2 regions of the Pseudochelatococcus sp. genome follow, and region 1 is predicted to be linked to the other one. Evidence: predicted binding sites of a transcription regulator. Region 1 holds the regulator's gene; the other holds the start of a gene.
The links. The regulator LexA, encoded in region 1, represses DNA repair genes until DNA is damaged. The targets are predictions, from matches to a motif close to TGTTCNNNNTGTGTTCNG.

Region 1 (4,396 bases):
CGCTGCTTGCCGCGCTCGCTGTCGTCGCGGCGTTCATGCTGCGCGGGCGCTGGCGCGCCCGTCTCGCGGCGATCGCCGTGGGGGCGGTGTTTCTCGGGTTCTCGGTCGCCTCGTTGCGAACGGCGCTCGTCACCCGGCCGCTGCTGGACGCGGCCGTCGTCGGGCCGCTCGAAGGCTATGTCCGCTCGGTGGAGGAGCGCGGGCAGGGGCCGCGCGCGGTGATCGAGGTGCACGCCTTCGCCGGCCTTCCGCCCGCGCGCCGTCCGGCGACGGTGCGGGTGAGCTTTCGCAAGGGGGCCGGCATCGCGGCGGGAACGCGCATCGCGGCGGTCGCGCGGCTCGTGCCTCCGCCGCAGCCGGCGCGGCCGGGCGGTTACGATTTCGCGCGTGACGCCTTCTTCGGCGGTATCGGCGCGGTCGGCTCGGCGAACGGCGCGGTGCGCGTCATCGCGGACGACGTGGAACCCGCCGCGATTCGCGTCGGATGGGCCGCCCGCCTTTCCGCCCGGATCGACGTCGAGCGCAATGCGTTGACGCGGCGTATCCTCGAGGCGGCCGGCGGCGGCGGACCGCTGCTCCCCGACGCCGGTACGGGAGGGCCGCGGGCGCAGGAGGCCGCCTTCGTCGCGGCGCTGGTGACGGGCAAGCGCGGGATGATCGCGGACGAGACCAACGAGGCGCTGCGCGCCGCCGGCATCTATCACGTGGTTTCCATCGGCGGTTTTCACATGACGCTCGTCGCCGGCGCGCTCTTCGTCATCGTGCGCCAGTTGCTCGTGTTCGTGCCGGGCCTTGCGGTCCGCTATCCGGTGCGCAAGTTCGCCGCCGTCGCCGGCATCGTCGGCGCCAGCGGTTATTGCGTGTTCTCGGGCGCGGGAATCGACACCCAGCGCGCGCTGTTCGTGACGTTGATCGTGATGGGAGCGATTCTCGTCGACCGGCCGGCCCTGTCCATGCGCAATCTGGCGCTCGCAGCCTTCGTGTGCCTGACGTTGCAACCCGAATCCATGCTCGGGCCGAGCTTCCAGATGTCTTTCGCCGGCGTGGCGGCGCTGATCGCGCTGTTCGAGCGCTGGGAGAACGGCGATCCCGCGCGCAGCCTCCTGCCGCTGCGCGAAGGGGGCGCGCTGCGACCGCCGGACCGGCAGCGCACGGGCCGGATGCGCCGCGTGATCGCGATGAGCGCCGTCACCACCATCGTGGCGATGCTCGCGACCGGGCCGTTCAGCACCTACCACTTCCAGACCTTCAATCCGTGGGGCATTCTCGGCAACGCCTTCGGCCTGCCGATCGTGGAACTCGCGGTGATGCCGCTCTCCTTTCTCGCCGTGGCGTTTCATCCGTTGGGCCTCGACGGTCCCTTCTGGCATCTGGCCGGCCTCGCTGCGGTTCCCGTGCTGGAGGGGGCGCGGATCATGACGGATTTTCCGGGGGCGGTGGTCGTCGTGCCCGCCTTCGGCATGGGAATCCTGTTGTTGCTGGTGCTGGCCCTGCTGTGGGCCTGCCTGTGGTCCACCCCGCTGCGCTGGCTCGCGGTCCTGCCGGCCGCCGCCGGCCTCGCGCTCGCCGCCGCGCCGGCGCGTCCCGATATCCGCGTCGATCGGGAGGGGCGCGGCGCCGCGGTGCGCGGCGCGGACGGGCGATTCGTCATTCTCGGCAGTCCCTCGGCCTTCGTCGTCGAGCAATGGCTGCGCGCCGACGGCGACGGCCGCCGCGCGAACGACCCCGCGCTGCGGCACAACGTTGCCTGCGACAGGCTGGGCTGCGTCGCCCGTCTCGCTGACGGCCGCAGCGTGGCCTTCTCCCGCGAGGCAGGGGCGCTCAGGGAAGATTGCCGCCGCGCCGCCGTCCTGATCACGCCCCGCCAGGCGCCGCCGGATTGCGCCGCGCCTCATGTGATCGACCGCGACGACCTGGACCGCTTCGGCGCCATCGCCCTCACCGTGGCGGGCGACGGGCTGACGGTGGAGGGAACGCGGGAGCATCCGGCCGCGCCCGGCGCGCGGACAGGCGACGGCCGGGAAGCCCCGGAAGAACGCCCGTGGCGCAGAAGCGCGCGATAACGGCATCTCGGCCAAAAGCCGGGGAGCCGCCTGTGTCACCGCCGCACCCGGAGGTGTGGCGCAGGCCATGGCCATTGCCGTGTTCTCCCGCGACTTGCGTTCAGTAGCGGCGCACGAGGCTCACGAGCTTGCCCTGAATGCGCACACGGTCGGGGCCGAGCACGCGCGTTTCGTAGGCGGGGTTGGCGGCCTCCAGCGCGATCGAGGAGCCGCGCTTGCGCAGGCGCTTGAGGGTGGCCTCCTCATCGTCGATCAGCGCGACGATGATGTCGCCGGTTTCCGCCATGTCCTGCCGGCGCAGGATCACCGTGTCGCCGTCGAGAATGCCGGCCTCGATCATCGAATCGCCACGCACCTCGAGCGCGAAATGCTCGCCCGGCGACAGCAGCTCCGGCGGCAAGGCGAGGGTATGGCTGCTGCTCTGGATGGCGCTGATGGGGGTGCCCGCCGCGATCCGGCCCATGACCGGCACCTGAACCGATGTCTGCGCGGACAGAGGACGCGTGTTGCCCGCGCCGGACTCGCCCGAATCGAAACCGGGACGCTCGCCCCCCGCGCGGAACGCCTGACCGCCGGCGCGCCCGGAAGCAGGGTCGCGCGCAAGCCCTCCGTCCCGGCCGAATCCGGCCTCCCGGCCGGCCCCTCCGTCCCGGCCCAGCCCGCCCTCGACGACGCTGGGGCTGAAGCGCCCCCGCGGCACGGGCGCGGCCAGCGCCTCGGGAAGACGAATCACTTCGATCGCGCGCGCGCGGTTGGGCAGGCGGCGAATGAAACCACGTTCCTCAAGCGCGATGATCAGACGGTGAATGCCCGATTTGGACCGCAGATCGAGCGCGTCCTTCATCTCGTCGAACGAAGGGGGAACGCCGGATTCCCGCATGCGTTCATGAATAAACCGAAGCAGATCGTGTTGCTTGCGCGTCAACATGGTCCACAAATCCTTCCCGGAGCTTCGCCCAGCGACCCCTCATGCATGCCTGCTTACGAAACGAAACACGAACACTATACAAGTTCTTAATGTGTTCTGCAAGCGCCACTATCCGCCCGGATCGTTAAAACTTGGCTTGTAAAACCGGCTTGCAGGCGAGGATTACGGCCCGGACGGGGATCTCGGCCGATTCATGCGTCGGCGCTCCTGCGGTCAGATATCGAGATCGGTGGCGAAGGCGGCGTTTTCCTGAATGAAGGAAAAGCGCGCCTCCGGTTTGTTGCCCATCAGCCGCTCCACCGCGTCGCCGGTCTGCGGGCGCGCGTCGTCGTCGACGACGACGCGCAGCAACGTGCGCTTGCGCGGGTCCATGGTGGTTTCCTTGAGCTGGGCGGGCAGCATCTCGCCAAGGCCCTTGAAGCGGCCGATTTCCACCTTCCTGCCCCTGAAGGTCGTGCGCATCAGTTCCTGCCGGTGCGATTCGTCGCGGGCGTAGACCGTCTTGCCTCCGTGGCTCAGCCGGAACAGCGGCGGCACGGCGAGGTAGAGATGGCGTTCGTCGATGAGGCGCGGCGTCTGCCGCCAGAAGAAGGTGATGAGAAGCGAGGCGATATGCGCGCCGTCGACATCGGCGTCCGTCATGATGATGACTTTCTCGTAGCGCAGGTCGGCGCTGCGATAGGCGGACCCCGTGCCGCAGCCGAGCGCCAGCATCAGATCGGCGATCTGCTGGTTTTGCACCAGCTTGTCCCGCCCGGCGGACGCCACGTTCAGGATCTTGCCGCGCAGCGGCAGGATCGCCTGCGTCGCGCGGTCGCGCGCCTGCTTGGCGGAGCCGCCGGCCGAATCACCCTCGACGAGAAAAAGCTCGGAGCCGGCCGCGCCCGCCTTCGTGCAGTCGGCGAGCTTGCCCGGCAGCCGCAGGCGGCGCGTGGCCGTCTTGCGGGCGATGTCCTTCTCGGCGCGGCGGCGCAGGCGCTCCTCCGCCCGTTCCACCGTCCAGTCGAGAAGGCGCGACGCCTGCTGGGGAGACGCCGCGAGCCAGTGGTCGAAGGCGTCGCGCACCGCGCTCTCCACGATGCGCCCGGCCTCGACGGTCGCGAGCCTGTCCTTCGTCTGGCCCTGAAATTCGGGTTCGCGGATGAACACCGACAGCATCGCGGCGCAGGAGACCATGACGTCTTCGGCCGTGATCTGCGCCGCGCGCTTGCTCTGGTTGACGCGCTCGGCGTGGTCGCGCAGCCCGCGCAGCAGCGCCGTGCGCAGGCCCTGCTCGTGCGTGCCGCCCTCGGGCGTGGGGATGGTGTTGCAGTAGGATGCGACGTGGCCGTCGTCCTCGGCGTACCAGGCGATGGCCCATTCGAGCGTGCCGTGCCCGCCCGGCTTGCCGTCGCCGCCGGCGCGG
Region 2 (4,396 bases), on a different contig from region 1:
TTTCGCGCCGTTCGAGGAAGTGCGCGAGTTCATGTACGAGCGCCACAACCACATCGCGGAACTCGACGTGGCGGCGGAAAACCTCGCGCTCGCCGCCGATCTGCGGCCGGGAAACCTGGCCGGCGAGTTCGCGGCGCTCATCGCCCGCCGCCACGGCGTCCGTGTCGAGATCATCGTCGCCGGCGAGGGGCCGGAGCGGGATGTGCAGCGCAGCTACGATCCGCACACGCGCGTGTTGCGCCTTTCCTCGCGGCTGCGCGCCGGCCAGCAGGCATTCCAGATCGCGACGCAGCTCGCGCTGCTGGAGCACGACGACGCCATCGGGGCGCTCATCGCGAAAGGGCGTTTCACCAGCCCGGAGGCGCGCAAGCTCGCGCGCATCGGCCTCGCCAATTATTTCGCCGGCGCGCTCATCCTGCCCTACGGCTCCTTCCTGCGGGCGGCGGAGGACCGGCGCTACGACATCGACCTGCTGAGCCACAATTTCGGCGTCGGCTTCGAGACCATCTGCCATCGTCTGAGCACCTTGCAGCGGCCGGAGGCGCGCGGCGTGCCGTTTTTCTTCATTCGCGTGGATAGGGCCGGCAACATCTCGAAGCGCCAGTCGGCGACGGATTTCCACTTCTCGCGCATCGGCGGCACCTGCCCGCTGTGGAACGTCTATGAAGCCTTCGCGCATCCGGGGCGCGTGCTGACGCAGCTCGCGCGGATGCCGGACGGGCGCGCCTATCTGTGGGTGGCGCGCACGGTGTCGCGCGACCACGGCGGTTATCGCGCGCCCAGCAAGACCTTCGCGGTGGCGCTCGGCTGCGACCTGCGCCATGCGGGCCGGCTCGTCTATTCCGACGGGCTCGATCTCAACAATCCGGCCGCCGCCACGCCGATCGGCGTCGGCTGCAAGGTGTGCGAGCGCCCCGCCTGCCCGCAGCGCGCCTTTCCGCCCATCGGCCGCGCGCTGACCGTGGACGAGACGCGCCGGCGCTTCTCGCCCTATTCGGGGGCGTGAGGAGCGGGATGCTCCTCGAACTCCAGCGCAGCGACCGCCGCCCCGCGCCGCGTCACCTTGTCGGCGGAAAGGCGGATCTGGCCGACATCCTCCTGCGCCTGCCGGAAATGCAGATCGAGCTTCTCGACCCGCTCGCGCAGGCGGCCGACATCGTCGAGCAGGCGGCCGACTTCCGTCTGGATCGTCCGCGCCTCCGCGCGCATGCGCGTGTCGCGCACCAGCGACTGCACGAGCTGGATCGCCATGGTCAGCAGGGAGGGCGAGACGAAGATGACCCGCGCGCGGTGCGCACGCTGCACCAGATCGTCGAAATGCTCGTGCAGGTCGGCGTAGACCGACTCGGAGGGCACGAACAGCAGCGCCGTGTCCTGCGTCTCGCCGGGCACCAGATATTTTTCGCCCACATCGCGGATGTGGTAGCCGACATCGTTGCGCACGCGCTGGACGGCGCGCCGCCGCGCCTCGGTATCCGCCGCCTCGCGAAAGGCGGTGATCCCCTCCAGCGGAAACTTGGCGTCTATCGCCAGCGGCAGATCGCCCGGCAGGTCGATGAGGCAGTCGGGCCGCTTGCCGTTGGCAAGCGTCGGCTGGAAGCGATAGCCGTTCGCCGGCAGCCCGTCGCGGATGATGGCCTCCATCCGCCCCTGCCCGAAGGCCCCGCGCGCCTGCTTGTTGGCGAGCACGTCCTTCAGCCCGACGACGTGGCCGGACAGTTCCGTCAGGCTTTTCTGCGCGGCGTCGATCAGCGCCAGCCGCTCGTTGAGGGTCGCGAGATGGGCGGCGGTATGGCGGGTGGAGGCGTCGAGATTTTGCCCCATCCGATGCTGCAACCCCTCGATCCGCTCGGAGACGAAACGGGCGAGATCGTTCTGCCGCGTGCCGAAGACCTCCGCCACCGTCTGCATGCGCCCGGTCAACTGCGCTTGCAGGCCGCGCATCTCGGCGAGCCGTTCCTCCAGCGCCCGCGCCCGCTCGAACGCCGCCGCCGCCTCCGCCCGGCGCGCGCGCGACAGCCCGGCGAGTTGCGCCGCGATGATGCCGAGCAGCACGAAAACCGCCGCGCCCGCCCCCGCCAGGGCGTAAGGCAGCGGCAGCGGATGACCGAACAGGACCAGCGCGTCATTCAAGGCATTCATGGCGCAGATATAGCCGATTCGCGGCAAAATCCGAACGAATAAGGAACATGTTGACCTTCGGCGCAAGAGCGCTTATCTCGCTTGCATTGAGGCAGAGACACGATGACCATCCTTCCCATTCTTGTACTTCCCGACCCGCGGCTGCGGCTGATTTCCGAGCCGGTGGCGACTGTGACCGACGAGATCCGCACGCTTGTCGCGGATATGTTCGAAACCATGTATGATGCGCCCGGCATCGGACTCGCCGCCATCCAGGTCGGCGTGGCGAAGCGGGTGCTCGTGGTGGATGTCGGCAGCCGCGAGGAGGGGCGCGACCCGCTCACCGTCATCAACCCGGAAATCGTGTGGGCGTCGGACGACGCGTTCCGCGTCCATCAGGAGGGCTGCCTCTCCATCCCGGAGTATTATGAGGAGGTGGAGCGCCCGGCGCGCATCCGCCTGCGCTACATGGATCTTGAGGGCGAGACGCGGGAAATCGAGGCCGACGGCCTGCTCGCGACCTGCTTGCAGCACGAGATCGATCATCTGAACGGCGTCCTGTTCATCGATCATCTGTCGCGGCTGAAGCGGGAACGGGTGAACCGCAAGTTCGTCAAGGCGGCCAGGGCCGTCGGCCGCGGCGGCGAAGCCTGAAGAACCTTGCCGGTCTTGCCGGCGGCGGCGGAGAAACGAAGGAGGCATGCGGGGCGACATGACGATGATCGGGAGCGTATCGGATGTGGGCGGAGCCGGGCGCGAGGCTGGCCCGCCGTTCGTCTGGCGCGCGATGGAGCCTGACGATCTCGGTGACGTGCACGCCATCGGCGAGCGGGTGCATCCCGGCTATCCCGAGCGTATCGAGGTGTTCGCCGAGCGGCTGCGGCTTTATCCGGCCGGCTGCCTCGTGCTGGAGCGGGAAGAGGAGATGGCCGGCTACGTCGTCAGCCATCCCTGGCATCCGATGATGCCGCCCCGGCTCGACAGCCTCGTGGTGGCCATGCCGACTTTCCCGGCGACGTTCTACATCCACGATCTCGCCCTGCTGCCGGCGGCGCGCGGCAGCGGCGCGGGCGGGCGGGCGGTCGCGCATCTCGTGGATCATGCGGCCGCGATCGGCCTCGCCGACCTGTCGCTCGTGGCGGTGAACGCCTCCGTGCCGTTCTGGGAACGGCAGGCGTTCGCCGTCGTCGACGATGCGCGGCTCGCCGCCTCGCTGCGCAGCTACGACGCGGACGCGCGCTTCATGATCCGGCAGCTCGGCGCGGTTTCGCGCGACTGAGCGGCGATTCGGGTTTGTAATCCGCGAAAAAATCTTTATAAGACGCCTGCGCCCGCGTGACACCCTTGGAGGCACGGGCGCTTTCGTGAGCCGGAAGTTCTGGGGCCGTGCGTTTGCGCGGCCGTTTGCATTTGCGGCATTCGTTTGCTTTTCGCTTTTTGAGGATGAATATCATGTCCGCTGCCACTACGACGGCAAAGCCGCTCAAGGCCACGGCGCGCGCAGGGGTCGGCAAGGGGGCTGCCCGTGCAATCCGCCGCAACGGCCAGGTTCCCGCCGTCATCTACGGCCTCGGCGCGCCCGCCCAGCCGATCTCGCTCGACTTCAACGAAACCAAGCATCTCATCTACGCCGGCGGTTTCCTGTCCACGCTGTTCGAGATCGAGGTCGAAGGCCGCAAGACCACCGTCATTCCGCGCGACTACCAGCTCGACAAGGTGAAGGATTTCCCGATCCATGTCGACTTCCTGCGCGTGGCGCGCGGCGCGAAGATCGAGGTCGAGGTGCCGCTGCATTTCGTCAACGAGGAAACCGCGCCCGGCGTCAAGAACGGCGGCACGCTGAACATCGTTCACCACAAGCTGCCGCTGATCGTGGCGGCGGACGCCATCCCCGACCATGTGGAGGTGGACGTGGGCGCGCTTGAAATCGGCGACGCGCTGCATATCGAGACGCTGAAGCTGCCGGCCGGCATCGAGCTTGGCGCGATCGAGCGCGACGCGACGATCGCGACCGTGGTCCCGCCCGTCGCCGTTGAAGGCGAGACGACGGAAGCGGCCGGCGCGTAAGACCGTCGCGGCCCCGGTCGACGACCGGGGCCGCATGATCGTCTCTCAAGCGCCGCGCGGGCTTTCAGCGTAAGCCCGCCCTGAAGCGGCTTGCGTCCGGCGTGAACATCGGGCCGCATGCAAGCCGCGGGACTATGGAAACAGCGGCGCGCCGGCGCCATCGCGGTTCGTGATCGGGAGGGCGTGATGCAGCTCATTGTCGGACTGG

Region 2: a site for LexA is predicted at 2,173-2,190, ahead of ACOYJQ_RS00515 (DNA recombination protein RmuC). Genes of this name have one in related genera too.

What each region holds. Positions count from the first base shown of each region.
Region 1 is NZ_JBMNUS010000010.1:34,780-39,175, forward strand. It holds gene ACOYJQ_RS14750 (ComEC/Rec2 family competence protein) at 1-2,063, shown strand, start outside; gene lexA (transcriptional repressor LexA) at 2,164-2,991, opposite strand; gene parE (DNA topoisomerase IV subunit B) at 3,205-4,396, opposite strand, start outside.
Region 2 is NZ_JBMNUS010000001.1:110,558-114,953, reverse strand. It holds gene ACOYJQ_RS00520 (short-chain fatty acyl-CoA regulator family protein) at 1-1,006, shown strand, start outside; gene ACOYJQ_RS00515 (DNA recombination protein RmuC) at 991-2,142, opposite strand; gene def (peptide deformylase) at 2,245-2,775, shown strand; gene ACOYJQ_RS00505 (GNAT family N-acetyltransferase) at 2,834-3,400, shown strand; gene ACOYJQ_RS00500 (50S ribosomal protein L25/general stress protein Ctc) at 3,574-4,188, shown strand; gene pth (aminoacyl-tRNA hydrolase) at 4,375-4,396, shown strand, end outside.